3 regions of the Rhizobium sp. SYY.PMSO genome follow, and region 2 is predicted to be linked to each of the others. Evidence: predicted binding sites of a transcription regulator. Region 2 holds the regulator's gene; each other region holds the start of a gene.
The links. The regulator LexA, encoded in region 2, represses DNA repair genes until DNA is damaged. The targets are predictions, from matches to a motif close to TGTTCNNNNTGTGTTCNG.
Positions count from the first base shown of each region.

Region 1: ACJJVH_RS15255 (helicase-related protein) is a predicted target of LexA. The motif match lies at 5,952-5,969, and genes of this name have one in related genera.
Region 3: ACJJVH_RS29345 (putative DNA modification/repair radical SAM protein) is a predicted target of LexA. The motif match lies at 1,889-1,906, and genes of this name have one in related genera.

Region 1 covers NZ_CP177349.1:3,141,239-3,151,831, forward strand. Annotated here, with positions in the region: gene ACJJVH_RS15235 (RNA polymerase factor sigma-32) at 1-219, opposite strand, end outside; gene ACJJVH_RS15240 (CarD family transcriptional regulator) at 629-1,201, opposite strand; gene fdxA (ferredoxin FdxA) at 1,599-1,937, opposite strand; gene ACJJVH_RS15250 (RNA-binding S4 domain-containing protein) at 2,144-2,548, opposite strand; gene ACJJVH_RS15255 (helicase-related protein) at 2,552-5,710, opposite strand; gene ACJJVH_RS15260 (DUF3309 domain-containing protein) at 6,944-7,099, shown strand; gene ACJJVH_RS15265 (YMGG-like glycine zipper-containing protein) at 7,144-7,398, shown strand; gene ACJJVH_RS15270 (hypothetical protein) at 7,649-7,822, shown strand; gene phbB (acetoacetyl-CoA reductase) at 8,063-8,788, opposite strand; gene ACJJVH_RS15280 (acetyl-CoA C-acetyltransferase) at 8,888-10,069, opposite strand; gene phaR (polyhydroxyalkanoate synthesis repressor PhaR) at 10,310-10,593, shown strand, end outside.
Region 2 covers NZ_CP177349.1:1,222,610-1,233,202, reverse strand. Annotated here, with positions in the region: gene eno (phosphopyruvate hydratase) at 1-927, opposite strand, end outside; gene kdsA (3-deoxy-8-phosphooctulonate synthase) at 1,080-1,919, opposite strand; gene ACJJVH_RS05980 (VOC family protein) at 1,916-2,803, opposite strand; gene lexA (transcriptional repressor LexA) at 3,222-3,944, shown strand; gene ACJJVH_RS05970 (ComEC/Rec2 family competence protein) at 3,925-6,375, opposite strand; gene gltA (citrate synthase) at 6,666-7,955, shown strand; gene lpxB (lipid-A-disaccharide synthase) at 7,983-9,161, opposite strand; gene ACJJVH_RS05955 (LpxI family protein) at 9,158-10,039, opposite strand; gene lpxA (acyl-ACP--UDP-N-acetylglucosamine O-acyltransferase) at 10,041-10,593, opposite strand, start outside.
Region 3 covers NZ_CP177351.1:572,082-582,674, reverse strand. Annotated here, with positions in the region: gene ACJJVH_RS29350 (UdgX family uracil-DNA binding protein) at 1-654, opposite strand, end outside; gene ACJJVH_RS29345 (putative DNA modification/repair radical SAM protein) at 651-1,883, opposite strand; gene ACJJVH_RS29340 (gamma-glutamyltransferase family protein) at 2,389-3,963, shown strand; gene ACJJVH_RS29335 (amidohydrolase family protein) at 3,960-5,189, shown strand; partial or broken gene ACJJVH_RS29330 (DNA polymerase III subunit epsilon) at 5,184-5,338, opposite strand; gene ACJJVH_RS29325 (aldo/keto reductase) at 5,585-7,591, opposite strand; gene ACJJVH_RS29320 (beta-galactosidase) at 7,654-9,795, opposite strand; gene ACJJVH_RS29315 (ABC transporter ATP-binding protein) at 9,806-10,593, opposite strand, start outside.

The sequences.
Region 1 (10,593 bases), 1.8 Mb from region 2:
GCCTTCCTGCACCAGATCGCTCATCGGCAAACCGAAGTTGCGGAATTTTCCCGCCATCGAGATGACGAGGCGCATATGGGCGGTTGCGATCTGATTGCGGGCGCCACGATCGTCGTGGTCCTTCCAGCGAATAGCCAGATTATGCTCTTCGTCGCGATCGAGATAGGGAGCAGCCATCGCAACTTTGATCATGCGCCGATCTGCAGACATATTCGTCATATGCATCTCCTGGGGTTCGGCCTCAAATCGTCTCTATGCCGCGGTCGACGAAAAGGGCAGCAAGCATCGTTTCCGAACATCGCTGCTCGGACGAAAATCAATGAATGAAATTGCAAATTGGAGACCGATATCCGGCTCGTCCGGATGATCGATGACTAGTCTAGTTCGATCTCAGCGAACGGGTCTGACGATTGAAGCATCTTCAGATCGCCGGGGAGCTTCGAATGAAAACGCATAAGCCGGTCCTCGTGAATGTCTATAAAGCGGCCTGTGTGGAAACGCACTCCTGCAGGAGTGCAACCACATCGACCGCCAACACGAAGCTTTAACGCGGCGCGATGAAAAAGGTTCCAAAGAAAAAACCCGGCACGAAGGCCGGGTTTTTAAAGCAGTATGTGGCGCCTCGGCCTTATGCGGCTTCGTCCTGGGAATCGTCGTCGTCGACGACCTTGCCACGCTTCGGACCCTTGTTGAGATTGGTCTCGACAAGGCGAACGGCCTCGGTTTCGGACATCTTGTTGACGGCGGCAATTTCGCGCGCCATGCGATCGAGCGCAGCTTCATAGAGCTGCCGTTCGGAATAGGACTGCTCCGGCTGGTTTTCGGCGCGATAGAGGTCGCGAACCACTTCAGCGATGGAGATCAGATCGCCGGAATTGATCTTGGCATCATATTCCTGGGCGCGGCGCGACCACATGGTACGCTTCACGCGGGCCTTGCCCTGCACGACCTTCAGCGCCCGCTCGACGAAATCCGTTTCGGAAAGCTTGCGCATGCCGATGCTCATGGCCTTTGCCACCGGCACCTTCAGACGCATCTTGTCTTTCTCGAAATCGATCACGAACAGCTCGAGCTTCATGCCTGCGACTTCTTGCTCTTCGATCGCAGTGATCGTGCCGACACCGTGGGCCGGATAAACGATCGCTTCGCCGGTCTTGAAGCCATGGCGTGCTGCTGAAGGTTTTTTCTGCTGGGTCGTCATTCTTTTCAAAAACTCCCTGTTACGCGCCCGGTTGGGGCCGGGGGCCGGGTCAGTCAGGCCCGGATGAGACGGCAGTACCGTCGGGTCACTTCATCCTGGTCCAGCCAGACTTATGCAAAAAGAAACCATCCATCGCGATCCGGGACCCGACAACACAAAACGTTGATATGTCAAGGAAACCGCGTACGGATTGGTGATTTGCTTTCGTGATGGTTTTGGGCATCCAAAATGCCGCAGTGGATCAGTATGGGGACCCTATCACAAAAATCTGAGGAAATCAATAATTTGCTGCACACGCGTCGACGAGGACGCGTTGACCGCCCTGCGGCCCAACGGCAGTGATTCGCTCCGTGCGATATCGACTACACCTTTATCGGCGGCCTGTCACGACCTTCGATCAATCGCCGGCACCGGGATTCGTCGAGAAATATTTCTCGAACTTGCCCTGTTCGCCGTCCATTTCCTTCGCCTCCGGCATCGCGTCGCGCTTGACCGTGATATTCGGCCAGACGGCGGCATACTCGGCGTTGATCTTCAGCCACTTGTCGAGCCCCGGCTCCGTATCGGGCTTGATCGCCTCGGCGGGACATTCAGGCTCGCAAACGCCGCAATCGATGCATTCGTCGGGATGGATGACGAGAAAGTTCTCGCCCTCATAGAAGCAGTCGACGGGGCAGACTTCCACGCAATCGGTATATTTGCAGCGGATGCAATTGTCGGTCACGACATATGTCATGAAGCACTCCAGGAATGTCTCTAGCTTCCGCGGATGCGCAACCTGGAACGTCGCACGATGCCGCGGAGCCGAACGGGCAGACGGATGCATTACAAGCAAACGCGCCGTCCGGCTGGTTACCGGCAGGTTGATCGTGAGGTATCGACTTTGTCAGCCAATTTCAAGGACAAACAATCTTGAAAACCGCCCATGACGGGCAGAGTTTTCTAATCGTCGTCCGAGGTCAGGCGATCGATTGCACGGCGATCGCGCTTCGTGGGTCTGCCGCTTCCCGGCGCCCGCGACGCCTGTTCGAAGAGGGTGAGGCGTTTTGTCTCATCCGGCGGCGGCGTCAGATCCTCGTAGAGCAGCTTCGCTTCCTCGAAAGGCCCCCGGCGCTCGCCGGGCGCGCGCACGACCAGGACGACATCCCGCCGCTCCAGCGACAGTTCGATGCGATCGCCGATCTTGACGGCGAAGCTCGACTGCACCACCCGCTCGCCGTTCACCCGCACGCTGCCGTTCTGTACATAAAGCTGCGCCAGCGAGCGGGATTTCACCATGCGGGCAAAGAACAGCCATTTGTCGATGCGCTGGCGCGAACCGGAAAATGGCTGCCTCTCGTCCGTCATGGCCTATTTCTTCATCTGCTCCTTGAGGGCAGCGAGCTTGGCGAAAGGAGAATCCGGGTCGATCGGCTTTTCCTTGCGAGGCGGCTTGGCTTCGAAACGCAGCGGCTGCGATGCGCCGCGATTGTTGCGATCATTGCGGTCGCCGCGATCCTGACGATCGCCTCGCTCGCCGCGATTGCCCTGATGCTGCGGACGGCCGCCTTCGCGATTGCCGCGCGGACCCTTGTCGCCGCCGCGGCCGTCACGGCCATCGCGGCGATCACGCCCCTCGCGGTTGCCTTCACCGCTCCCCTGCTCGCCGCCACTGCGGCGGTTGCCTTGCTGGCCCCGGCCTTCGCCCTGCTGGCCGCGACGGTCGCCGTGGCCACGCCCGCCCTGACGCTGCTGATGGTCGCTGCGACCGCCCAGACGCCAGAGAAGAACCGGCTTCGGCTCCGCGGGCTCGGCGGCAGCTTCCACAGCCGCACCGGCTTCCGCAGCCGCGGGAACCGCGTCAACAGTGGCAGGAGCTTCCGCAGCCGCCGGAGCGGCTTCGGTCGCCGCTTCCGCGGGAGCAGCCGCTTCCTGGGAAACGGTCTCGGCGTCCTTGGCCGGCTCGTCGACCGCCGTGTCGACATCGTCATGATCGGCCTTTTCGGCCGCGGCATCCGCAGCCGGTGCCGCAGCACTCGAGGCCGCATCCTGCTGAGCGAGGAAAGCCTGGGCCTCTTCGGCCTTCACGGAATCGGCCCGATAGCCGAGACCCTTGAGGATTTCCTCCATATCTTCCAGCGTCGCGCCGAGGATCGAGAGCATCGAGGTCGTCGAGGTGAAGCGACGGCCGTCATAGGCGCCCTCGGGACGCGAGGCCTGGCCGGGCTTCCACTGCAGCAGCGGACGGATGATGTCCGCCAGACGCTCGAGAATGTCGATGCGCACCGCGCGCTTGCCGAGGAACCGGAAGCCGGCGAGCTTGTAGAACATGCGCTCATAGCCCGGATCGGTCACAACCGAGGTGCGGCCGGCGGCCAGAACGGGGATCAGGTCGCCGTAGCCCGGCTTGTCAAGGCCGTCGTTCTTCAGGGCCCAGAGCAGCGTGATGAGCTCGGCCGGAGCCGGCTTCAGCAATGCGGGCACGAAAATATGATAGGCGCCGAAGCGAACGCCGTAGCGGCGCATGGAGGCGCGCGCATCCTGATCCAGCGACTTCACTTCCTCGGTGACGTCGCGACGGAACAGAACGCCGAGATTCTCCACCAGCTGGAAAGCCAGCCCCTTGGCGAGACCCTGCAGATCCTCGGCGCGCTGCAGATCGTCGAGCGGCTTCAGGATCGTGCTGATGTGATGATTGACGAACCGTTCGATCCGGGCGGAGACGTGATCGCGCGCGTTGCCGGTCAGCTGCTCGTCCGCGAGCAGGATGACGCGCGGGCGCATGATATGCTCGCTGCCCGACAGGCGGGCCACGGGATCGCCGAGCCAGCGCACCAGGCCATCGGCGCTGATCGCAAGATCGCCATTGCCGGCAGCATGCAGGCGTGCGGCGCGCGCCTCGAATTCAAGCCCGAGCGCCTTCTGCGAGGCGGCCTGGACAGCCTTGGCATCCGGTCCCTCGGTGCCCGCGATAGGCGTGAACCGAAATCCGGTCAATTGCCCCACATGATGCCCCTCTACGAAGACATCTCCATTCACACTGATTTCAGCTTCCAGCATCGCATTCTCTCTCAGGCGCTTCATGAGCACAGATGTCCTGCGATCAACAAAGCGTTTCGTCAACCGTTCATGTAACGCATCGGACAATCGATCTTCGATTTCCCGCGTCTTTTCTTGCCAGTGTGTCGGATCGGCAAGCCAGCCGGGCCGGTTCGACACATAGGTCCAAGTCCTTATCTGCGCGATTCGCGCCGAAAGCGTGTCGATCTCACCGTCCGTCCGATCGGCGCGATGCACCTGTTCGGCCAGGAAATCCTCTTTCACCGTGCCATAGCGCACGAGATCGGAAAAGAGGACGGCTATGAGATCGGCGTGCTGGGCAGGCGTGATGCGCCGATAGTCGGGAAGCGCGCAGGCCTCCCATAATTTTTCAACCCGGGCCGGGCTGCTGGCAAGATCGACTATCTCCAGATCGCGTGACAAATATTCCAACGCCTGCTGGTCTACCGCAGGCAGCGCCCGCGTCAAGCCCTGCACGCGTGGCGCGTTCTCCAAACTGGCCCGCAGGGCCGCGATCGAGGCGAAATCCAGATCCTTGCTGCGCCATTGCAGCACCTTCACCATATCGAATTCGTGCCCCTCGATCCGGCGCACCAGTTCGTCGTCGAAGGGATCCACCTGCCCCGTCACGCCGAAGGTGCCGTCCTTCAGATGACGGCCGGCTCGGCCGGCGATCTGGCCGAGCTCGGCCGGATTGAGGTTGCGGAACTGATAGCCGTCGAACTTGCGGTCCTGGGCGAAGGCGACATGATCGACATCGAGGTTGAGGCCCATGCCGATCGCGTCGGTCGCAACCAGATACTCGACATCGCCGGCCTGATAGAGCGCCACCTGCGCATTGCGGGTCCGCGGGCTCAGCGCGCCCAGAACGACGGCCGCACCGCCGCGCTGCCTGCGGATCAGCTCGGCGATGGCATAGACCTCGTCGGCGGAGAAGGCGACGATCGCGGTGCGCTGCGGCAGGCGCGTGATCTTCTTCTGCCCGGCATAGAAGAGATGCGACAGCCGTGGGCGCTCCAGAACGGTAATCCCCGGCAGCAGCTGCTCGAGGATCGGCCGCATCGTGCCCGCGCCGAGCAGCAGGGTTTCGTCGCGGCCGCGCAGATGCAGAATACGGTCGGTGAAAATATGCCCGCGCTCCAGATCTCCGGCAAGCTGCACCTCGTCGATCGCGACGAAGGAGGCGCGCGTTTCGCGCGGCATGGCTTCCACGGTGCAGACGGAGAAGCGGGCATTGGGCGGCGATATCTTTTCCTCGCCGGTGACAAGCGCGACATGCTGGGCCCCGACCTTCTCGACGACGCGCGTATAGACCTCGCGCGCAAGCAGCCGCAGCGGCAGGCCGATCACGCCGCTGCCGTGCGCCACCATGCGCTCGATGGCATAATGGGTCTTGCCGGTATTGGTGGGTCCGAGCACCGCGGTCACGCCGCGTCCGCTCAGGATCATGGGCTGCGAAGTCTGAGTCATGGGTCCGTGCATGGGTGAGAAACCGCCATCGTGCGATCGGCAAGCTTCTCCTTGAGGAAACGAACAGATGACGACCATATGTGACAAAGGCAAGACCTGAATGAAAAAACACATGCGGCAACAAGCGATTTCATTATTGGATGCCTCAACCATAAGTTATATTTGCTCTGCATCCCATGCGAGTCCCAAGGATTCCGGAACAGCCTGAGAACGAATCGGAGACGAATCGCTGACTCGCCACCGTTCCTTATTTGTTCACTACAACATATGGATTTCAACGAAAAGATTCCCACCAGATGCTGAATCTTGTTTTCATGCCTTTTCCGCGGGAAAAGGAGTCAAGCGCGGAGTCCGCCATGGCGGGAAATCCCCGTCATTTCTTGGTTAATTATTTGTAAATCATGCAAATTTCTCTTGTTTGACCGCCAGCGTTAACAACCGGGTCAAAGCCGGAACGAATCGGCGACGAATCGTTGATTCCACGCGATTCCGCTTTTGTTCCACACAACATCTTGCGCCTTTCGGGCGGAAACCCGCCGGACTCCGAATGGTTGAGCCGGGGATTCCGCCCGAATCTGCGATTGCGGCCAAGCTTTTAACGAGCGCAAATATAATGAAGGGCCAAATACACGCACAGGATGAATACATCAGCTTTCCGATCGGCGCCGCAGCGGGCCGATGACAAATCGCGGAGATGCGCCGGCGGATTTCGGCATGACGGCACCGCAAATGAGCAGGCAGCAGCGGACCCAACGGCGGATTTGCTCCGCATGAAGCTCTCAGCCTACGGCGTCACCTTTCGGCGATCCGATTCGCGCTCGTTTTTGCTCTATCGACCCCCGGCAAGCCGGCAACGAAGCTCCGACATTAACCAGGGTCCAAACACAGAACGAATCACCGACGAATCGCAGACATACGATCTTTCCCGTTTCGTTCACCACAACCCATTGTATTTTAATGGTATTTTAACCATAGAAACTCGTCTCTTACAGCGCGCCCGGCTCCCGCCCGATCGCATCGCGTTAACGTTTCGCTGACCATCGGGACAGCTCCCTCCCCGCATTTTTATTTCTCAGCCGGAACAATTCCCGGGGCCGCAAGTTTCTATGAGCAGAATTGAAGAAGTCCGCCTGCCACTAAGAATAGATTTGAGCTGGGGGCGCTGAAACATGACGCCGCGTCGAACAGGACGTTAGCGTAACAGTCAAGCGACGGACATGGAGGAAACATATCATGCTTGGTACGGTATTGCTTGTCATACTGATTCTGCTGTTGATCGGCGCACTTCCCAACTGGGGTTATAGCCGTGGGTGGGGGTATTTCCCTTCGGGCGGTCTCGGACTTGTCCTCGTCATTGTCCTTATTCTGCTATTGATGGGGCGGATTTGATCCGCAGATCATGTTCAAACCTCGAAAATCAGGGAGCTAACACCATGAAGAAGATCATCGTTGCGATCGCCCTCGTCGGCGCTTTGGCCTCGTGCACGTCAACGGAGAGAGGCACAGCCATCGGTGCCGGCACCGGTGCCGTGATCGGCGGCGTGGCCACACATAGCTGGGGTGGCGCAGCAGTCGGCGCCGTGGCCGGCGGTGTCGTCGGCAACCTCATCGGCCGCTCCCATGAGCGTCGTGGCTACTGCATCTATCGCGACCGCTATGGCCATCGCTACGAAGCCCGTTGCCGGTAAAGCGCTTCCGCTTTTCTTCGAATCGCGAAGACGCTCTGTCGTTGTTTTCAAGCAATTCCAAACGGAAAACCGCCACGCATTTTTCCGGGAATTGCTCTAGAGCCGAAACCTCGTGACCGGCGGCAGTCGGCCGCCGGTCACGACCTCAAGGCTTTGGCGGCGTCAGGCAATAGCGGTTTCTGAACAGAGACCCTCTTCCTGCGCGCGCCAGCGCGGGAAGCAAGCAGTGTTTTGAGAAAGGAACGGCACCATGGCCGAAATCATCGCAAGCATTGCAGCCCTTGTGCTCATCGGCACCACTTTCTATGCGCTCGGGTGCGCGATAAGAGCGCGGGACAAGGAGCGGCGGGAAGTGGCGTTGAATGCCGTCATTCTGGAATTCAAGCCCCGGCAGGGACATCAGATACATTCAAGACGCGGCTGATTGCCGGGCCAGAGCCTTTCCGCTTTTCTTCAAATCGCGCAAACGCTCTTTCCTTCCGTCTTCAAGCAAGTCCACACGGAAAACCGCTATGCGCTTTCCGGGAATTGCTTAGCCGGCGAGCGGTTTTGTGATGCGAACGAACTGAAAAGGCTCGGCGCTTCATGGAAGCGCCGAGCCTTTCGTTTTGCTGTTTCGTTTAACTCCATGGGAAAATCGCTGCGCTTTTTTCCCGGAATTGCCTCAGACGAAGAACTGCCCGCCATTGGCCGATATCGTCGATCCCGTGATGAAACCGGCATCGTCGCTGGCAAGGAAGACCGCCACTCGGGCGATTTCCTCCGGCTCGCCCAGGCGTCCCACGGGAATCTGCGGGATGATGCGTTCGTTCAGCACCTTTTCCGGCACAGCCAGCACCATTTCCGTGCCGATATAGCCGGGGCAAATGGCGTTCACGGTAATGTTCTTGGCGGCGCCTTCCTGTGCGAGAGCCTTGGTGAATCCAAGGTCGCCGGCCTTGGCGGCCGAATAGTTCGCCTGGCCCATCTGCCCTTTCTGGCCGTTGATCGAAGAGATGTTGATGATGCGGCCGAAGCTGCGGTCGCGCATCCCCTGCCAGACATGATGGGTCATGTTGAACAGGCCGGTGAGGTTGGTGTTGATGACCTCGTGCCATTGCTGCGGCGTCATCTTATGGAACATGGCGTCGCGGGTGATGCCGGCATTGTTGACCAGAACCTCGACATGGCCGAGATCGTGCTCGACCTTGGCGATGCCCTTGCCGCAGGCCTCGTAATCGGTCACGTCCCACTTGTGGACGGCAATGCCGGTTACATCGTGGAAAGCCCGGGCTTTTTCGTCGTTGCCGGCATAGGTCGCCGCCACCTTGTAGCCCGCATTGTGCAGCGCCATCGAAATGGCGGCTCCAATGCCGCGTGTCCCTCCGGTTACCAAAGCCACTCTGCTCATGTGCCACTCCCCTCTGTTGTCGCGGAGGCGGGACGCCCGCACACCGGGTCGCCCGCTCCGCTTTCACCACTTCTTCTGGAAAACCCCTTTCAAGGCGCGTCAGAGCGCCTCGAAGCACATGGCGACGCCCATGCCGCCGCCGATACACAGCGTAGCGAGCCCCTTGCGGGCGCCACGGCGCTTCATTTCGAACAGCAGCGTGTTGAGGATACGGGCGCCGGAAGCGCCGATGGGGTGGCCGATGGCGATCGCGCCACCGTTGACGTTGACGATCGACGTATCCCAGCCGAGATCCTTGTTGACGGCGCAAGCCTGGGCGGCAAAAGCCTCGTTGGCCTCGACGAGATCGAGGTCGCCGACGGACCATCCGGCCTTTTCCAGCGCCTTGCGGGAAGCCGGGATCGGCCCGGTGCCCATGACCTGCGGATCGACGCCGGCCGTTGCCCAGGAAACGATGCGGGCAAGCGGCTGTATGCCGCGGCGCGAGGCTTCCGCCTCGGTCATCAACAGGGCGGCGGCGGCGCCGTCATTGAGGCCGGACGCGTTGCCGGCAGTGACCGTGCCTTCCTTGTCGAAGGCCGGGCGAAGCTTCACCATGCCGTCCAGCGTCGCCCCATGGCGGATATATTCGTCGGCATCGACGGTGACGTCGCCCTTTCGCGTCTTGATGGTGAAGGGAACGATCTCGTCCGCGAAGCGGCCGGCTTTCTGCGCGGCTTCCGCCTTGTTCTGCGAGGCAACGGCAAACTGATCCTGATCCTCGCGCGAAAGCTGCCACTGCCGCGCGACATTTTCTGCGGTGATGCCCATGTGATAGCCGTAGAAGGCGTCGGTCAGGCCGTCCTTGATCATGGTGTCGACCATCTTCATGTCGCCCATCTTGGTGCCGGCACGAAGGTTTGCGGCATGCGGCGCCATCGACATGGATTCCTGGCCGCCGGCAACGATGATCTTCGCGTCTCCGGTTGCGATCTGCTGCATGCCGAGCGCGACGGCGCGCAGGCCGGAACCGCAAAGCTGGTTGACGCCCCAGGCGGTGGCCTCCTGCGGAATACCGGCCTTCATCGCCGCCTGGCGTGCCGGATTCTGGCCTTCGCCGGCCTGAAGCACCTGGCCGAGAATGACCTCGTCGACTTCCTTGGCGTCGACGCCGGCGCGCTCCAGCACGCCCTTGATGGCGGCGGCGCCGAGCTCATGAGCCGGAACGGTCGCAAAAGCTCCGTTGAAGGAACCGACCGCGGTACGGGCGGCGCTGGCGACGACGATGGATGAATTGCTCATGGATGCCTCCTCACAGAATGAACAAGTATATGAGGCGAAACTGTCAAAGCTTTGCGCCCGAGTCAAACAGCAAGAATTTTCGGCGCGCAGATTTCACGAACCCGCCACCGCCTGCAAAAATCCAACCAAGGGAAAGGGCTTGCCGCATCGCACAAAGCGATTGTCACCACGCTTCTTTTGCGTCTACACTCCGAAGTGGAGGAGCATTCCATACAATCAGACGGGGCCAGGAGACTGATAATGGCAAAGAATGAGGGCCAGATCGTAATCAAGAAATACGCCAATCGCCGCCTATACAACACCGGAACCAGCACCTACGTGACGCTGGACGACCTGGCGGAGATGGTCAAAAAGGGCGAGGAGTTCATCGTCCAGGACGCCAAGAGCGGTGAAGACATTACGCATTCTGTCCTGACGCAGATTATTTTCGAACAGGAATCGAAAACCGGCAACACGCTGCTGCCGATTTCATTCCTCCGGCAGCTCATCGGCTATTACGGCGACCAGATGCAGATGGTCGTGCC
Region 2 (10,593 bases):
GACCAGCTGGGTCTTCTTGCCGATCAGGTCAGTCAACGTCTTCCAGCCCTCCCAGTCGTCTTCAGCCATGCCGTCCTCGATCGAAACGATCGGGTACTTGGCGGCAAGTTCGGCCAGATATTCGGCCATCGCGCCGGGTTCCAGCGTGCGGCCTTCGCCTTCCAGCACGTACTTGCCGTCCTTGAAGAACTCCGTCGAGGCGCAATCGAGGCCGAGGGCGATTTCTTCGCCCGGCTTGTAGCCGGCTTTCTCAATCGACTTCATGATGAAATCCAGGGCTGCCGGAGCACTGGAGAGGCCCGGTGCGAAGCCGCCTTCGTCGCCGACGTTGGTATTATGGCCCTGCGAAGCCAGTTCCTTCTTCAGGACGTGGAAGACTTCAGAACCCATGCGAACGGCATCGCGGATGGAGTCTGCGCCGATCGGCAGGATCATGAATTCCTGGAAGTCGATCGGGTTGTCGGCATGGGCACCGCCGTTGATGATGTTCATCATCGGAACCGGCAGGAGGCGGGCATGCGCACCGCCGACGTAGCGGTAAAGCGGCAGGTTTGCGCTCTGGGCAGCGGCCTTGGCGACGGCAAGCGAAACGCCGAGGATGGCGTTGGCGCCGAGACGCGACTTGTTCGGCGTGCCGTCGAGCTCGATCATGATATTGTCGAGCTGGATCTGGTTTTCAGCGTCCATGCCGCCGATCGCATCGAAGATCTCGGAGTTGACCGCTTCGACGGCCTTTTCCACGCCCTTGCCGTGGTAGCGCTTGCCGCCATCGCGAAGCTCGACGGCTTCATGCGCGCCGGTCGACGCGCCCGACGGAACCGCCGCGCGGCCCATGCTGCCGTCTTCGAGGTAGACATCGACTTCGACAGTCGGGTTGCCACGGCTGTCGAGAATCTCGCGGGCGATAATGTCGGTGATTGCGGTCATGATAGCTTCCTGCTCGCTGGTTTATAAATCGATTTAAATCGTCTTAGTCGAAGGCGCGGAAATTACAATGCTGTTCCGCGCGCCCAATCTGTGACACTCCTGAAGGCCGCGTAGCGCAATTTCATGTCAGCCTGTTGAATGTCGGTTATTTCTCAGGCCTTGGCGATGGCGTCGAAGGCCAGCAGCTTTTCCAGAAGGCGCGGCATGTCCTTCAGATAGACCATGTTCGGACCGTCCGAGGGCGCGTTATCCGGATCCTCGTGCGTCTCGACGAACACGCCGGCAACGCCGACGGCAACGGCGGCGCGCGCCAGAGTCTCGACGAATCGGCGGTCGCCGCCGGTGGAGCCACCCTGCCCGCCCGGCTGCTGTACCGAATGGGTCGCATCGAAGATGACCGGCGCGCCCATCGCCGCCATGATCGGCAGCGAGCGCATGTCGGAGACGAGGGTATTGTAGCCGAAGGAGGCGCCACGCTCGCACAGGAGGATGTTCGGATTGCCGCTGTCATTGAGCTTGGCCAGCACGTTCTTCATGTCCCAGGGAGCGAGGAACTGCCCCTTCTTGACGTTGACGACACGACCGGTCTTCGCAGCCGCAACCAGAAGATCCGTCTGACGCGACAGGAAGGCCGGAATCTGCAGGATATCGACCGTCTTCGAAACGATGGCGCACTGCTCTTCCGTATGAATGTCGGTCAATACCGGAAAGCCATACTCCTTCTTGAGATCGGCAAAGACTTCCAGCGCCTTTTCCAGGCCGATGCCGCGCTTGCCGGACAAGGACGTACGGTTGGCCTTGTCGAAGGAGGACTTGTAGACGAGGCCGATGCCGAGCTTGCCGCAGAGCTCTTTCAGGACGCCGGCGACCATGAAAGCATGGTCGCGGCTTTCCATCTGGCAGGGACCGGCAATCAGCGACAGCTTGGCGGCGTTGGAAAACAGGACCTTGGAGGCACCCTCGCCGACGGTCACTTCGGAATTCGTGCTCATGCTATCTCCTCGAAGGCGAACAATGCGCCCTGTCCGGGCGCAAACCTCGCCAATATACGATTGTTCTTACGCGTGTAGGTGACGCCGTTAGCAGCGAAATGCGACGATGTCACGGAAAGATCGCGCGTTTTGAAAAGGATTGCGCGCGCACGAAGCCCCGGATCTTCCGGGGAGACCGGCAAATCGTAAAACGCTTCCATTCCTTCCGGCGTCAAAATTTCAAGATCCGCATTGGCCGCCTTGACCGTCAATCCGAAGGAATGTTCCGATACGCGCGGGCCGCCGATAACCTCTTCGAGAAAGCTGCGATAGGCCGCCGGCTTCGGCGCGGAAAGCGCCACCCGCGCAATTCCGGTCACGCCGTTTTCATGACGCTCCAGCACGCCGCGGTCTGCCGGCAAGGGATTGATGCGCTGGCAGCAGAAGGCGAGAAGATCGGGCGCGCGCAGATCGGCCGCGAAGGCAAGGCGAAAGCCGGCGACAGTTTCCGTTCCGTCCGGCATTCTCATGGGCCGGGAAAAATCCAGCATCCGCCCGGCCGAGATCGCGGCTGCCTTGAACCGCTCATCATCGGCAACAGCATCGTCCGACCCGAAGACGACGGCCGAGAAGCCATCCTCACCCACACGAAAGCGGTAGGCCTGATCGCGCGCGACGAAGACGTTGCCCTCCGCGAGGCTCGCCTCGCACTGCTCCTGGGAGGCCACGCCCAAAGGTTCGAGATAGGTCTTGTCGGCAAGGAAGACGCAGGCATTCTCGGTGCCGAAAGGATGACGCGCATCGGGGGCCACCGTGAAACCGAGCTTGCCCAAGCGTTCACGCGCCAAGGCAATATTGACGGTGGGCAGCACGAGATGATCCAGCGGATGCGGTGACGAGGTCATGGCTTTTCCTGTGTTCCTGCCAGAGCAGATTTGCGCCCATCCAACGCCTGATTCAAGATGGAAGCAAGAACCTTGGGATATGGCGGCAAAGAAGACGGCAATCCCGGCGACGGGATAGCTGATTCTCTCTTCCAGCCGGTCTATCCGCCGCGATTTCGCGTGCATTCACGAATCCAACGTCACCATGGAACTGGAACGCCGCGGAAGCAGCCGTGACAGCATTTTCCATATTTATCGGCAGGTTAGCCCACATGTACCCCTCTTGGGTATTCAGCCGCTTCATTCGACAGTGGTAATTATTTAATTGGCCGCACAAGGTTTTACCGAAATTTAAGTACTTGCGGAACACATATGGAACATATAGTGTCCGTTCTGGATTTGTTTCACGACCTTTTCTTGATTCTGGGGTTCCAAGACGATGTTGACGCGCAAGCAGCAGGAACTGCTTTTGTTCATTCACGAACGCATGAAGGAATCCGGCGTCCCGCCGTCTTTCGACGAGATGAAGGACGCGCTGGATCTGGCATCCAAGTCCGGCATTCACCGCCTGATCACGGCTCTAGAAGAGCGCGGTTTCATCCGCCGCCTGCCGAATAGAGCAAGAGCGCTGGAGGTCATCAAACTGCCGGAAGCCTATAATCCAAGCCTGCAGCCGCGACGCGGCTTTTCGCCCAGTATCATCGAAGGCAGTCTCGGCAAGCCTCAACCGGTCGCTCCCCCCGCGCCGGCGAAGGTTGCGAATGACGATCACAACGGTTCGGCCTCGGTGCCGGTCATGGGGCGTATCGCTGCCGGCGTTCCGATTTCCGCCATCCAGAACAACACGCACGACATTACCGTTCCCGCCGACATGCTCGGCTCCGGCGAGCATTATGCGCTGGAAGTCAGGGGCGATTCGATGATCGATGCCGGAATTTTTGACGGCGACACCGTCATCATCCGCAATTCAACGACAGCCAATCCGGGTGATATCGTGGTCGCTCTTGTCGACGACGAGGAAGCAACCCTGAAGCGCTTTCGCCGCAAGGGCGCCTCCATTGCGCTGGAAGCCGCCAATCCGGCCTATGAAACCCGCATTTTCGGACCGGATCGCGTCAAGGTCCAGGGCAAGCTCGTCGGTCTCATTCGGCGCTATCACTAACCGTCGGCACGGGCCTGGCTGGCGTGCCGAATTTATCCGTGCGCCAATCGTAGGTTCGATGCCGCGTCCACGGCCGTTGGGGGTTTTCGAACGCTGCGGAAACAACAGGTTTGTCGGTGGCAAGCGCCATTTCGATGGAACCGGTTTGCCGTAATGTGGCGCCGGTTATGAGCATGGCGCCGGAGCGGCAATGATCCAGCCGCAGCCGGATGGGTGTCACGACGATATTTGCCGTATCGCAAGCCGGAGGCAGATAGGCTGCGTTTTCGATGGTGACGAGCATGGCGCCGTTTTCGAGCATGGCCACGCACCATGCGCCTTTCTGGCAGGCGAAGCTTCCCTGCATGGTACGGTCAAGAGCCTCTTCCATTGCCTTGCGAACGGCGCTCTCCTCTTCACGGCTTAGCCGTCGGTGGCGATCCGACTTGCTGACATGAGGAAGCCGGCTGTCGCCAGGAAGAATGGTCGGCGGCTGATATTCAGGTGCAACCAGCGCCTTTTGCCATTGTTCGAAGATGAAGGCCTGCGGCCGTTCGCGGTTGGTGGCCAGTATGGCGTCCTGACGCAGAGCGACGAGAACACCGTCTTCGGAGATCATCAGATCCGGCTTCGGCACGCCGGAGCCGAATGCCGCCGCGCCGACGGATGAAAGCGACAGCACCAAGCCCAAATGGCGAAGCCTGGTCCGCAGCATGCTCATGATCAGGAAGCCGACAATGAATGTCGGCATCAGCCAGCCCGGCTGGCGGCCGAAGGTGATGTCCCCGCCCCAGCCGGCCACGGTTTTGGCAATCACGATGACGAGCTCCAGCCCCTCCCCGGTGACGTTCCAGAAAGGGCCGTCGAGACCAAGCGGCATGAGCATCATCGCCGCCATGCCAAACGGCATGACGATGAAGGAAACCACCGGCATGGCCGCAAGATTGGCGGCGAGACCGTATGTCGCCAGGCGGTGAAAATGCTCGATCGAGAATATGGCCGTCGACGCGCCGCCGATGAACGAGGTCGACAGCACGCCGCCAAAGAAGCGCGAAACAAACAGCAGCGGGCTCAGCACGCGGAACCGCGAGAGAATGCTTTCCCGATGCCGCCGCCGCTTCCACAGCGAATAGCCGGACACCAGCGCCAGGGTTGCGGCATAGGACATCTGGAAGCTCGGGCCGAGCACCTGCGACGGCGAAAGGATGAGAATGACGATGGCGGATAACGCCACGTTGCGGAGGCTGAGCGATGGCCGGTCGAGAAGGACGGCAACCAGCATGATCGCCATCATGATGAAAGCGCGCTCCGCCGACACGCCGAAACCGGAAATGAGGTAATAGGCCGTCACCGTGACAAGCGCGCCGAATGCCGCGAATTTCTTGGTAGGCCACGCCTGCACGACGCCGGGGAACAGGCTGAACAGATAGCGCAGGCCGACATAGAAGATGCCGGCCGAGAGCGCCATGTTCAAACCCGAAATTGCGATGATGTGGGTGAGGCCGGCAATTCTCAGCGCCTCGGTCGTGTCCTTGGAGATCGCTCGTCTCTCATCGGTGACAAGTGCCGCAGCAAAAGCGCCGGTGTCACCGGGCAAGGTTTGCCTTATCCTGTCGCCTATGCTGTTGCGAAGGGCGGCAAGTCTGATATCGGCCATGTCGAGCAACGAACCCGCCGCATTGTCATCAGCCGGAGACAACAGTTTCGGCGTGCCGTAAGCGAAGCCGTTCGCTCCGATACCGTTGAAATAGGAACTGAATGCGAAGTCGTTGAGACCGGGCAAGGCCGGCCCGGCAGGAGGCGTCAGACGCGCCCTGCCCTGGATGCGATCGCCGAGATCGAAAGCATCCGCCTGTTTACGCACGAAGATCGTGACTCGCTGCGGCGACCTGCGAATGCTGGGCTTTTCGGTCGCCTCGACACGAACGACATAGCGCCAGCCGCCGTTGTCATAGGATTCGCGCCGCTCGACCTGGCCGGTAACGGTCGTCGTCACCGCCGAATCGAGCATCACCGTGGAAGCCCGCCAGCTTTCGCATTGCGCCAGCGCCATGCCCAGGCAAATGAGCATGCCGGCGAAAAGCAGATGGCGAGACACCCTGCCCACTTCCCGCCTGAACACGAAGCCGCCGGCAAAGAGCAGCAAGCCTGCAATCACCGCCTGCGGAGGCGGGTCGTTGCCGGCCTTGAACCAGAAGATCGCGCCGATCCCCATATAGATCGGCGCGAACAGGATGGCGCGTCCGTATGCCGCCTCCTCCTCGATCAGGTCCCTGATACCGAGTTGAAGCCGCTTCAGAATCCGAAGGAAACGAGATGTCAGCGGCGCCTGGTCCTGCGTCCGCTCCCGTTGTCGCGCTTTGGCACGTAAGGCGATCGCGGCAATGGCGGGGCGAGGCCGCAACGGTGCGGCGACATCCCGGCCCTCCTCCTGCTGTTCCGATGCCTCCAAATTAGGCACTCGCCGCTGCCCCCACGCAAAACTACAGCTTCTGCGCGATTCTTGCCGTCACCATGCAGGGATTTCAACCGAAATCGACATGTGTGCCGGTAAATGAGGCCGCTCTCCCGGCATCGCATGATCAGCGCCGCCGACGCAGTGCCCAAAAGTTGATACTGCAATGCACAATTCGGCGTTAGGATAACTTGGCATTAGCCTCGGGATCATATAGCTAGTCGGTAGTCGCTTAACCTTTTGGCGCTTTTTATGGCGTCAATCCCGCCAAATCTTGGAGGATCAGCATGACGGAACAAAGCGCGAAACTAACTTGGGGCGAAAAGACGGTGGACTTGCCGGTGAAGACCGGAACCATCGGCCCAAGTGTCATTGATATTGGTGCCCTTTATAAGAACACCTCCACTTTCACTTACGATCCTGGCTTCACATCCACCGCGTCGTGCGAGTCCAGCATTACCTATATCGATGGCGACGAAGGCGTTCTGCTGCATCGCGGCTATCCGATCGATCAGCTGGCCGAACACGGCGATTTCCTCGAAGTATGCTACCTCCTTCTCTACGGCGAACTGCCGACGACGGCACAGAAGAAGGATTTCGACTATCGTGTGACCCACCATACGATGGTGCACGAGCAGATGTCGCGCTTCTTCACGGGCTTCCGTCGCGACGCGCATCCGATGGCCGTCATGTGCGGCTGTGTCGGCGCGCTCTCCGCCTTCTATCACGACTCGACCGACATCACCGATCCGCATCAGCGCATGGTCGCGAGCCTGCGCATGATCGCCAAGATGCCGACGCTCGCCGCGATGGCCTACAAGTACCACATCGGCCAGCCCTTCGTTTATCCGAAGAACGACCTCGACTATGCGTCGAACTTCCTGCGCATGTGCTTTGCCGTTCCGTGCGAGGACTATGTCGTCAATCCGGTGCTGGCCCGCGCCATGGACCGCATCTTCATCCTGCATGCCGACCACGAGCAGAATGCTTCGACCTCGACCGTTCGCCTGGCAGGCTCTTCCGGCGCCAATCCGTTCGCCTGTATCGCAGCAGGCATTGCCTGCCTCTGGGGTCCGGCTCACGGTGGCGCCAATGAAGCTGCGCTCAACATGCTGAACGAAATCGGCACCGTGGACCGCATTCCGGAATTCATCGCCCGCGCCAAGGACAAGAACGACCCGTTCCGTCTGATGGGCTTCGGCCACCGCGTTTACAAGAACTACGATCCGCGCGCCAAGATCATGCAGAAGACGGCGCACGAGGTTCTCGGCGAACTCGGCATCAAGGACGATCCGTTGCTCGACATCGCGATCGAGCTGGAGCGCATTGCTCTCACCGATGAATATTTCATCGAGAAGAAGCTCTATCCGAACGTCGACTTCTACTCCGGCATCACGCTGAAGGCTCTCGGCTTCCCCACGACCATGTTCACCGTTCTGTTCGCTCTCGCCCGCACGGTCGGCTGGATCGCGCAGTGGAACGAAATGATCGAGGATCCGCACCAGCGCATCGGCCGCCCGCGCCAGCTCTACACGGGCGCTCCGCTGCGCGAATACGTGCCTGTTTCCAAGCGCTGAGCTTCGGCAATGAAACAAAAAAACCGGTCAGAGATGACCGGTTTTTTTATTGGCGAGAATATCCAGAACAATCTGCGCCGCCTTGTCGCCGGGCGGCTCTTCGGTCTGCATGCGCTGCCAGACCAAATCATAGCCCGTCAGCATGGCCCTGCGCTCCGGAGTGTCGCTCGACAGTCGTTCCATGTAGCGAGCCAGAAGGCCAGGCCGCAACACGTCGTTGATAAGCTCGGGCAAGACGGCGTAATCGGCGATCAGGTTCGGCAGGGCCGCCGTCCACACTTTGATGCGCGACATCACGAATTTGGCAAGCCACTCGGTCTTGTAGGTCGAAACCACGGGAACACTGGCAAGGCCCAGTTCCAGGATTACCGTACCGGATGCCGCCATGGCCGCATCCGCCTGCGCGAAAGCTTTCCACTTTGCATCCTGGCCAACGAGGATATCCGGCTTGACGCTCCAGCTATCGAGAAGAGAGCGTACCAGGGCTTCCTGCTTCGGCACCGTCGGGAGCAGGTAGCGGATGGCATCATTTCGCCGGCTAAACTCTTCGGTAGCCTGTTTGAAAACCGGCAGAAGCTGACGGATTTCCGAAGCCCGCGATCCGGGCAGAAGAAGGATGGTCTTTTGCGCGTCGGCAGCATCCGCCTTATGCAGGGCACGCAGGCGGCGCGTCTCCAGCAAGTCGGCATCGACCGTCAGACGGTGGCCGACATAGGTCGTCGCCGGGCCGCCCAGACGCTGCATGGCGGCAGGCTCGAACGGCAAGACGGCCAGCACATGATCGACATAGGCAAGCATCTGCTGCGCGCGATATTCCTTCCACGCCCAGACGCTGGGGCAGACGTAATCGACGATCGGGAGAGCGGGCAATGCCTTGCGCACCCGCTTCGCGACGCGATGAGTGAAATCAGGGCTATCGATGATCAGAAGCACGTCAGGCTCGGCGGCGATAATGGCATCGGCCGTCTGTCGGATGCGGGCAAGCAGCTTCGGCAGCCGCTTGATGACCTGTATGAAGCCCATGATCGAAAGTTCGGAGTAATCGAAGAGCGAGCGCAAGCCCTGCGCTTCCAGAGCCTCGCCGCCGACGCCTACCAGCTCGACCGGCCCATCGTAACGCCGCTTCAGCGAGGCGACGAGATCGCCGCCCAGCAGATCACCGGAAACCTCTCCCGCGACGACGGCAAGCTTCAATGGCGTACTCACATGAAACCCTCCGTGCCGAGCCCGCGGTCAATGCCGCAAACAAAAATGCCGGCCTCATCGGCAGCCGCGATGACGGCTTGCCTATCGAGAATCAGGGCTCGGCCAGCTTCCACAGCAATGCCGGCAAGGCCCGCCTTCCTGGCGTTCAGCACCGTAGAGGCTCCAATGGAGGGAAGGTCGGCGCGGACATCCTGCTGTGGCTTGCAGAGCTTTACGAGCACACCGCGCCGGCGCGTCGATATACGCCCGGCCGCCCGCAACTCGGCAACCCGCTCGATCATCAAATCCGTGCCTTCGGCGCCTTCAAGCGCGACAACGCGGCCGCCGACACTGACCGCGCCCTGCCCGACATCCAGAAGACCGAGCGCATCGGCTGCCTTGGCTCCCTGCGCGATATCCCGCAGATCCTCCTCGGACGGAGACAATCGCCCCAGCGGACCGGTCGCCGCCAGCAGGTCGGGCGCGATCTCATGCGCGCCGACGACGCGAACGCCGCCTGCCTCGATCAATCGAATGACCATTTGCAGAACGGCATTGTCGCCACCCGAAAGAAGAGTGCGTATGGTCGAGGGCAGTTCCTTGATGACGCGCCAGGTCGGATGCACCTGTCGCCAGGACGGACGCCTTGCCACGCCGCCCGACATCACGACGCGATCCACGCCATGCCGGCGAAACATCGCCTCAAGGCCTGCGAAATTGCCGACGCCGAGATTGGCATGATCAAAGGCGGACCAATCCCGATCCGCCTCATCCGTCAATGCGATAATGACGGGGTTCTCACCGGCCTGACGAGCTGCATCGGCGACGTAAACCGGCAGAAGGCCACTGCCTGCGATGATCGCCAGCCTGCCTTTGCCGCCCTGGCCGGCCGAAACCACGTCAGCTCTTGCCGCGATTGGGGGACGACAGCGCGCGGTCGCTATCGGCTGCGATGAAATCGAGGATCTCGATCACTTCCTTGCAATCGGCATATTCGCCGCGGATCGCGGCAGCATTGTCACGGATCGAACCCTCGCCTTCGAAGATGGCCTTGTAGGCGCGTCGAACCCTGTGGATGGCTGCACGATCTATGCCTGCGCGCGACATGCCGACGATATTCAAACCCGAGAGTACGCCCGGATTGCCGTTCAACATGCCGTAAGGAATGACGTCGTAGCTTGCAGCCGAAAGTCCGCCGATGAAAGCCTGGCGGCCGATGCGGGTGAACTGATGCACCGCGCAACCGCCGCCGAGAATGGCGCGATCTCCGACGACCACATGCCCCGCCAGCATGACGTTGTTGGACATGATGACGTTGTTGCCGACGCGACAATCGTGAGCCACATGCGAATTGGCAAGGAACAGATTGTTGTTGCCGACGATCGTCTTGCCGCCGTAATCGGCTGTGCCGGTATTGATCGTCACGCCTTCCCGGATCGTGCAGTTTTCGCCG
Region 3 (10,593 bases), on a different replicon from region 2:
GCGCCAGAGTTCTTCTGTCTCATCGCTTATGTCGGGCTTTTGCGCCGGTTGCGTCGAGGTGCGCAAGGTCTCGCCATCCCAAGAGGCCGATCCACGCGGTGTGGCTATTATCCAATCCATGTCGTTAAATCGGCGTTGGAAGAACGGGGCAACCCGCGCGACGATAAAATGGTCTGGCTCGAACCATGAAAAAAAGCGGCGGCGGCCCACTGTGCCCGCAGGCAACGGCATTTCCTTAAAACGTACGAAGGCCGTCATCTTGTGATAGTCGCGACCCACGGATTTATGCATGCCGTGCGCCGCGACGACATCGACATCCGATTTTACGTCCAGCAGATGCCGTTCCTGTTTCAGGCGAAACAGAAGGCGATAAAGCAACGCAAACCGGCCAGGATTGGAGTGGCAGACTACGGCTTCAGCGAGCCGAAGAAAAGCCAGCGGCACAGAAACCTGTATCGTGTCCGTTTCCGTCAAAGTTGGAGAAGAGCGCAGATTCGGGAACACGGTTGCAGTGGCATCAAACAGCCCCTGCTCGTCGCCCCTCAGCCGCCAGTCGATCTCCGCGGGTTCTATCCCTGCCATCAGAAAACGGCGCGCGGCATCCCGCCACTCGGTAAGATCACCCCGTCCTTCGAGAAAACAGCTCGCGGTCATAACAAGGACAGCTGTTCCGATTTGGGCATGAACATCGAACGCAGATCGGTTCGCTCGTCCAACCGATGCGGCGTCCAGCCTTCGGCGATAACGAAGGTCCGTACCTTTTTTAATGAAACACCGAGCCGTCCGATATCCTCCAGCCTCAATCGGCGGAAACGGCGAGCGGAAAGAATGGATTTTACCGTTCTAGCGCCAAAACCGGGCACCCGCAAAAGCGTCTCCTTTTCGGCGCGATTGACATCGACCGGAAACCAGTCGCGATGACCGAGTGCCCATGCCAGCTTAGGATCGAGGTCAAGATCGAGCATGCCATCCTTCCGTGTCGAAGTAATCTCGTCGATATCGAAACCATAAAAACGATAAAGCCAGTCAGCCTGGTAAAGTCTGTGCTCGCGCATCAGCGGCGGCTTGATCAACGGCAGGTTCTTTGACGAATCCGGGATCGGACTGAAGGCCGAATAATAAACGCGCTTCAAACCATAGCTGCCGTAAAGCCGCGCACTGGTATCGAGAATCGTCGCATCGTTCGCGGCATCGACGCCGACGATCATCTGCGTACTCTGCCCAGCCGGCGCGAATTTTCGCCGTCTCTTGGTCCGCAAGGTCGGCTCGGCCATCTCCTCGATTTTCAGGCGCAGATTGCCCATCGAGCGACGAATATTGTCAGGTCGCTTTTCCGGCGCAAACTTTCCAATCCCGGCATCGGTAGGCAGTTCGATATTGATCGACAGGCGGTCGGCATAGAGTCCGGCCTCCTCGATCAATTGCAGCGAGGCTTCCGGAATGGATTTCAGGTGGATATAACCGCGAAAATTATGAACCGTGCGCAATTCGCGGGCAATGCGTACCATCTCCCCCATCGTATGATCGGAGGAGCGAATGATGCCGGACGAAAGAAACAGGCCTTCGATATAATTGCGCCGATAAAATTCGAGCGTCAGCCAGACCACCTCCTCCACCGAAAATCGCGCTCGCTCGACATTGCTCGATGAGCGGTTGATGCAATAGGCGCAGTCATAGATGCAAAAGTTGGTCATCAGAATTTTCAAAAGCGAAATGCATCGACCGTCCGGCGCATAGGCATGGCAAATGCCGGACCCTTCCGTAGAACCGAGCCCGCCGGTCGAGGACGAATCTCTTTTTGCCGTTCCGCTCGAAGCGCAGGACGCGTCATATTTGGCCGCATCAGAGAGAACAGCCAGACGTTCTTTGAGTGTTTTCTTCATCTAAATGTTCACTATATGTTCTTGCCTGCACTGTCAAGAAATCCAGCTTGGCCTGCCGTCAGCGCACTTTCCTATTTCGGCGATCCATGTCAAAAATTTCGACGCCTGGATGCGTACCGGTCGTAGAACGTACCGGCGACTGGCAAGCCACTTTCTTCATCACCTGCGCAAGATCAGGTGATTTCATAGGCGTTGACCTGCGGGGAACGCCCATGAATTTGCGTCGGTCGCTCCACTGCGAAGGAGCCAAAGGAATATTTATTCCAGATATTACAAATACTTGAGAATCCGAGCCTCAATCTCATCCAGCCGCGATCCCTTATGGCATCTGTATTGCATATCTCCCTTTGCGGATCGTACCCCCAGGGATTTTACTCATGCCGAACGCAACAGCATCGCCATCAGTGCGAAGACCGATTTTGTCGGCCGGACATTCGTCAATAGTCGTGGCAATCGTTCTTAAGGAATGCTGTATCGCCATCGGAAGCTCCACCGCAATCCACTCATGATCCGTTTCGGCAGACAAACCGCTCAAACCGATGCGTCATCTTCCGGCGCCATGATCGTGACACCGCATTGGCTGGCCAGCGAAGCTGGCGCAAAAGTGCTCAGGCGTGGTGGCAATGCGATCGAGGCTTTGATTGCCGCCGGAGCAGTGCTGGCGGTCACCTATCCTCATTTCTGCGGACTCGGTGGCGACGCGGTCTGGCTAGTTGCCGACAGAAACGGCAACGCACGGGCCTTTGCCGGCATTGGACAGGCAGCGGCAATCATGCCGCGTGGTGACATACCTTTACGCGGCGCAGCCTCCACACTTACAACGGCCTGCCTGGTGGACAGCTGGGAGAAAGTGCTTGCTTACTCCGCCGCCGAATGGGCGGGCACCGAACGATTGGCCACTCTTCTCGACGACGCGATTGCAATCGCAGACGGTGGCTTTGAAGTCAGCCGGTCGCAGGCTTTCTGGTACGAATTCCGACGCGTTGAATTGAACGGCTGGGCGGGTTTCACGAAGCTTTTCCGATCTGGCGGCATCCAACGCCAACCCGCCTTGGCCCGTACGCTGGGTTCCATAGCTCGTCACGGTACGCGTGAATTCTATGAAGGTGCTCTTGCGCGGCGAATTATAAGCGGACTTAACGAGGTTGGTTCGCCGCTTTCGGCTGCCGATCTTGCCACCACGCGGACCGATGTCGTGGCTCCCCTCAAACAGACTTATCGGGATACCATACTTCTTGCTCCGCCCCCACCGACGCAAGGAATTACCACTCTCGCCATAATGGGAGTGCTCGACCATCTGCCGTTGGCGGATTTCCAGCCAGATAGCCCAGCCTATTATCATCTGCTGATTGAGGCTGTGAAACAGGCCTTCCTCGACCGGCATGCGATTGCCGATCCTCGCTTCGCTGCGGACATCTCGAAACGCCTTCTCGATCCATCTCGTCTCGTCGCAAAAGCCGCAGCGATTGATCCACGTAGGGCATTACCCTGGCCACATAATTATCAATACGGCGACACCGCATTGCTTGCGGCCGTGGATGTCAATGGAGGTTGCGCATCGCTGCTGCAAAGCCTCTACTTCGACTGGGGCAGCGGCGTGGTGATCGGCGACACCGGCCTCCTGTGGCAAAACAGAGGCGCGGCCTTTAGCACGAATCCAGCGAGCCCTAACTATATCCTGCCCGGGAAGCGTCCTTTCTATACGCTCAATCCGGGTATCGCGCTCAGGGACGGGCGGCCGCATCTCGTCTACGGTACACAGGGTGCGGACGGCCAGCCACAAACGCTGTCGTTGCTGCTTAGCCTTCTTATCGACCACGACCTTGATCCGGCTGCCGCTCTCGCTCGCCCGCGTTTTTTGCTCGGTCGCACCTTCTCAGATAACCGGGACAGCCTGAAAATCGAGGCAAATATCGGCGACGAAATAGTTTCTGCCTTGGCGGCCATGGGGCATGAGATCTCGACCATCGACGCGCTGAGCCCACTTGGCGGCCAAGCCGGCGTAATCCGGATTGAGGAAGACGGGATGATAAACGGCGCGCATGATCCGCGCAGCGACGGAGGCGCGATCCTGCTGTGAGCGTCACCGGGCAACCTTACGATCTCCTCATACGAAATGTCCGTATCCGGGAAGATGGCGATCTCGTCGACATTGCCGTGCAGGGAGACAAGATTGCTGCCATCGAGTCCCGCATGCGTTGCGATGCCGTATCGGATGTCGATGGCGAGGGATGCTTTGCCTTTGGCGGATTCATCGACACGCATATTCATCTCGATAAAGCCTGCATTCTCGACCGTTGTACGATTTGCGAGGGCACGCTTGCCGAAGCCGTAAAGGAAACGGCCAAAGCCAAGGCAGGTTTCGACGAGGACGATGTCTACGCGCGAGCCGCCCGCGTGGTAGAGAAAGCAATTTCTCACGGCACAACGCGCATGCGGACCTTCGTCGAAATCGATCCCCGCGCCGGTTTCCGTTCCTTCGAGGCGATCAAGCGTATCCGGGCGGATTATGCCTTCGCTGCCGACATCGAAATCTGCGCCTTCGCTCAAGACGGGCTCACGAACGAGCCGGAAACATATGATCTGCTCGACGCAGCGCTCTCGAATGGGGCGGATCTGGTGGGCGGCTGCCCTTATACGGACTCTTCTCCCAGTCGGCATGTAGATATGGTTTTTGCTCTGGCAGCAAAGCACAATGTCTCGGTCGACTTTCATCTCGATTTTAGCCTCGATCCCGATCGCACCGATCTACCAAAGGTGATCGAGTCAACACTTCGCCATGGCTGGCAAGGCCGCGTGTCTATCGGCCATGTCACAAATTTGTCGGCCATGCCGCAAGCGCGGGTACTAACCATCGCCGATAGTCTCGCTAAGGCCCGCATCGCGCTCTCGGTTCTCCCGGCAACTGACCTCTTCCTGATGGGACGAGGGTATGACCGATTGGTTCCGCGTGGCGTGGCACCGGCTCACCTCCTCGCAAAAAGCGGCGTTGCTACCTCCATTGCCACCAACAATGTGCTCAACCCCTTCACGCCCTATGGCGACGCTTCATTAATCCGCATGGCCAATCTTTATGCCAATGTCGCCCAGCTCTCCCGTGATGACGAAATGAGCCTGGTCTTCAACATGGTGAGCCAACTCGACGGCAACACGCACCTCCAACCAGGTGGCGAAGCGACAATCGTGCTCCTCGACAGCACCGGTCCCCGCGCTGCCGTACGGGAGGTTGCTCGAGTGGTTGTCGGCTGGAAAAGGGGACGTAAAAGCTTCGATAACGGCCACCCTATGCTTTACAAAGCAGTCTGAACCGTCGGACCGGCGATAGCCGCGGGCTTTCAGCTGATACTTCATGTCGCAAACGGCATCTCGGCCGGGCCAGATGGAGCCCGCCCGAGCACCTCAAGCAAGGCGAAATAATCATCGACGGCTCGATGGCCTTCATGGAAGTAACCTGTCCACCTCACGGGCGCCCTTGACAAAAAAGGGTCCGATGTTCGGTGCTGATTGACAGCGATCGGGGTTCGTGTCGGCTGTCGCAAATAACTTAAGCTCGTTATAGCTTCTGCACCTGACTTTTGAGACTCTGCAAACGCGCCAACGTCCACTTGCAGGTGATCGAGCTTCGCCCTTCCCACGGCGGGCAATTCTTTATGAAGTGCCTTCTGGCTCTGTAGACGTTATAGCCGTTGCTTCGTTACATTTCAGCCAATTTCCAGCCATTGGACCTCGTCCGGCGAAAGCGCTATCGATGCCGCGATAAGACTGTGGCGAAGCTCGGCAAGGCTTGCCGGTCCGATCAGCGGAACGACCGGCCAGGGCTGATTGAGCACATAGGCCAGGGCGATCTGAATCGGGTCCTTGTTCAGGCGCCTGCCGAGTTCCTCTGCGCGCGCCTTTCTTTGGAAATTGAGATCGGAGTACCAGGCCCGAACGAGCTCACGGTCTTCGATCTTATCGGGCCCCGACCGGTCGGTGAAGAAGCCTCGCGCCTGGCTCGACCATGCAAAGTTGATGACTTTTCGATCTTTCAGCCATTGCTTCCAGGACGTGTCGGACGATGCGATGCAGCCTGGCCAGACAGGATCGATCATCTCAGCGAGCGAGAAATTGTTCGATAGGACGCTCGGCCTGGTCTTGCCTGTCCGTTCAGCATATTCGATCGCCTGATCCATTCGTTCGCGCGTCCAGTTCGATCCACCGATCGGACCACGGATACGACCCGCCTGAACTTCGGCATCCATGGCGTCGACAAATTCGCCGACCGGAATGTCGGGATTGTCGCGATGCATGAAATAGATGTCCACGTAGTCGGTCTGCATCCGCTCGAGGCTGGTTGCGAGCTGCTTGGCGATAACATCAGGATAGCATAAGGGCGAGTGAGCTCCCTTCTCGATGATCACCACATCGGCGCGGACCCCGCGGCTGCGCACCCATTCACCAATCAGCCGGTCTTGCGTGCCGCCTCCGTACTGGAAGGCGGAATCAACAAGATTGCCGCCTGCCTCGAAGAACTCGTCAAGAGCGATCGATGCCGCTGGAAAAGTCGAAAACAGCATCATGCCAAGCGCCAGCATCGACACTTCTTTCTCGATGCCCGGAATATGACCCCTCGGAACGATTTGCTCCCCGCGGCGGAGGGTTTCACCCGCAAGCGTCTTCGTCCGAACTGCAGGCGCTTCCAAAGCATATTCCAGCCCGATACCGGCACGCCATTTGTCCATGACTTTGAGGTTGCCAATCGTATCGGCGGCGGTCATCCCGGGATAGGCAAACTCCTTCTTGCCCGCCCGCATTGCGTCCGCGACCGCATCGACTTCGAAACTATAGACGTGACGAGGTTCATCGACCGCGATATCGGTCCGCGTGCCGGCAGCATCGCACAACCTGATGACGGCGGTGCCACCCTGCTTGCCGGCGGCAAACCAGAAATGATCGATTTCGATCGATCCGGCCGTGCCGAAGATGCGCAGAACATTATCCTGCGCCAAGGATATCGAGCAAGCAACTTCGGCAACGATACCATTCGGGAAGCGCAGAACAGCTGCGCTCCACTCATCGACGCCCGTCGGGCCGAGATGACCCACTGCAAAAACTTGATCTGGCTCGAGGACACCATTTGCTCCATCGATGCCGGCAATCAGTCTCGCCATTGAGACTGGATAGCCGCCGATATCGAGGATGCCGCCGCCGGCGAGGTCGTTGGCGAACAGGCGGTGCGCCTTGTCGAAAGGTTTTGCGAAGCCGAAGCTCGACTTGATCATCCGGACATCGCCGATCGCCTTTTCTTTCAAAAGCTCGATCAGCTTTAGCGTTAGCGGATGATGCCGGTACATGTAGGCTTCGCCGAGAAAGGTGCCAGCCGCATGTGCAGCGACCAGCATCGCCTCAGCCTCTGCCGCGGAAAGACCAATCGGCTTCTCGCAAAGCACATTCTTGCCTGCCCTGGCCGCCTTGATCGCCCATTCCGCATGAGTGGGATGCGGCGTCGAAATATATATGGCGTCGATATTCGGGTCGGCCAACAACGCTTCATAACCCTTGATTATTCTTGTACCCGGGAAACGTTCCGCGAGACCGGGCCTATTCGGTTCGCGAGTCGCAATTGCATCGACGCGGCCTGTTCTCGATTGAGCGACGCCCGCAAAAAAGTCGCCGGCGATCCGGCCGGGGCCAAGAATGCCCCAGCGAATTTTGTCTCTGTTGGTCATATCGTCTTCCTGAATGTCATGCCGCCGGACGACCCTGCGGCTCCTCGTTTCAAGAGATCTGGTCAAGAGATCTGGATCACGGCGCAGCCATAGCCTTCGAGCTCAAGCTCACCGCCGACGGGTTTGCCGGCATCGAGGAGATTGCGTCCGGCCGGCACCTGGGCGATCTTCGCAGGCTTGCTCAGGTAGTTCTGGATGAAAAGTAGCTGCCGATCGTTGCTCATGCGCATCGTCACCTCGATGCCCGCTGGCAAGTCGGCAATGAGTGGCTGGACCCCGGCATCGGAGAAAAGACGCTCAGAAAGGGCATCGGTTAGATCCGGCGTCAGATAGGTGCCAAGATAGACGACACGACCCTTGCCAACCCTCCGGGAGGTCGCCATCGGTGTCCCCTCCGCATACCGATTGGACCAGACCGCCAATGTCTCGACGTCATCGTCGACGACGAGATTCTCATAGAAGTAACCGGCGGCAAGTTCGCGGTTGCCGATCTTGAAACGCCGCTGCCTGTGGTAGGATTCGGCCGGTCTGTTTGGCGGGACCACCAAACCACCGGAACGCTCCATGACCTCGAACAAACCTTTCGCGCCGGGCGCTACGAGCCGTCCAAAATCCTCGACGCGAACGCCTGTCAAACCGGACAGCGATGCACCCGGCGCGGTCTGCCTGATAACATGATTGTTCTCGTCGCGCGTCCCGGTGCGCGCGCCGATCACGACCGTGCCCCCCTGCTCGGCGAACGTTTTCAGTCTTTCCGTCCACCCGTCCTTCCACATCACCCAGTGCGGAACATAGAGGAGCTTTAGCTTGGAGAGATCATCTTCTGGATGGATAAAACCGCAGGCTATACCCCGGTCATAGCAATATTGATGCAGGAGGACGGCATCGTCCTGTGGACTTGGAAGTCCGATAGGATAGGTCTTGTGCGCTTCCTGATTGTCGAAATCCGATCCTGCGATGCCCACATCCATGCGGACATAGGTGCCGAGAATCTTGTCGTTGAGCGTTTTCATCTCGATGGCAAAACGCTTCGCCTCTTCGTACCGATGGCGTGGCACGTCGTCATGATCGATGATCCCCATCCAGTAGATTTCGGCGCCAAAGTGGGCCGGACGCCAGCGGAAGAACATCAGGCCATCGGCGCCCCGGGCGACAGAGGACATCGCCATCCGCCGCATCTCTCCGGGTTCGGGAGTCAAAGTGCAGAAACCCGGCTGGCTGCCGAAGCCGGACTGTTGTTCGGGCACAATATAGTTACCCGAAAATCCGCGGCAGATATCCAGATGCAGGGCTTGCACCTTGGCGTGGTTGCCGATGCGCTGGAATTCGTCGTAGAGCATCGGGTAGATGTCATAGCCGACGAAATCGAGATCGGTCGTGAACTGCCCGCGAAAGTCAATATCGCGCAAGCCGCCGAGGTTGTGGAAGATGAACCAATCGGCTTTGGTCGCGCGCAGAATTTCGACCTGCTCGTGTTGGAAGCGCGCCGTGGAAAACGCGAGGAAACGATGATAGTCCTGCAAATGCCCAGGGCTCGGGAACGTCGGACCAAACTCGATCGGAAGGACAACCTGATCGAAATCATTATAGGCGGTCGCCCAGAAATCCCCGCCCCAGGCGAAATTGAGTTTGTCGATCGTGCCGTATTTGTCGGCAAGATAGGCCTGAAACTCCGAAAGCGTCGCCGCTGAGAAGGATTCCGGCATGCTGGTATTCAGCTCGTTGTCGGTCTGCCAGCCGACGACATGCGGATTGTCCCGATAGTGTTCGGCCATAGCCCTCGTGATGCGCTTGCTATGCTCGCGAAACACCGGGCTTGCGGTATCGCAATGCTGGCGCGAGCCATGGCTCATGGAGCGGCCCTTACCGTCCACCCGCAGGATTTCCGGATGTGCGACTGTCAGCCATCTCGGTGGCGTCGCCGTCGGCGTGCACATGATTGTATCGATTCCGCGCTGGCCGAGACCGGAGATCGCCCGATCGAACAGATCGAAATTGAATATGCCGAGCTCCGGTTCGAGAATATGCCAGGCAAATTCGGCCATCCTGACCACGTTGAAACCTGCGGCCGCCATGCGGTCCGCATCTCGCTCCCAATAGCTCTCGTCGACATGCTCTGGATAATGGGGAGCACCGACAAGGAACCGATCGGTTCTGATCGGATTCCAGACCGAGATTGCTGCAGAAGCTTTGCTATCAGACATTGTCATTTTTCTACCGTTCTATGATTGCCTTGCGGGCGCTGATTGTGTGTCCGCCGTCAGGCGAGAAGAGATAGAGTTGGCCGGCATCCAGTTTCAGCGCGACCGGCTGTTCGGCCTTGAAAGGCGCCACGTAACTGAGCTGGACGGTGATGTTTCCCGTGCCGCTTTCGGAAGCAACGGTCCTGAGGTTGCCGGCATCGACATAAAGGATCGTTTCACGTCCAAGATGTTCGACAAGCCGAACATGGCCGCTCACTGCGGCTTCCGAACCGTCCGTCACCACCGAGATATTCTCGGGCCGGATACCAAGCGTCAGCGCCGTTCCCTTTGACAGATGGGCCGGCGTTGCCAGCTCGATCGTCAAGGGTGAAAGGCCCGGTGCTGAAACACGGATCGAATTGCCGGAGGTCTCATCGACCGTGACGCCGAGAAAGTTCATTCGCGGCGCTCCGAGAAAACCCGCCACAAAAAGATTGTCCGGGTTGCGATAGAGCTCCAGCGGCGAGCCGACCTGCTCGATCGCGCCCTTGTTCAGCACGACGATTCGGCTTGCCATGGTCATCGCTTCGATCTGATCGTGGGTGACATAAACCATGGTCGCGCCAAGCTCAGCGTGCAGGCCGCTCAACTCGACACGCATCTGCGTACGAAGAGCGGCATCAAGATTCGACAACGGCTCGTCGAATAGAAAGACATCAGGGGAGCGGGTAATGGCGCGCCCGATGGCGACGCGCTGGCGCTGGCCGCCGGACAATTGCTTCGGTCGTTTGTCGAGCTGGTCGGTGATGCGTAGAATTT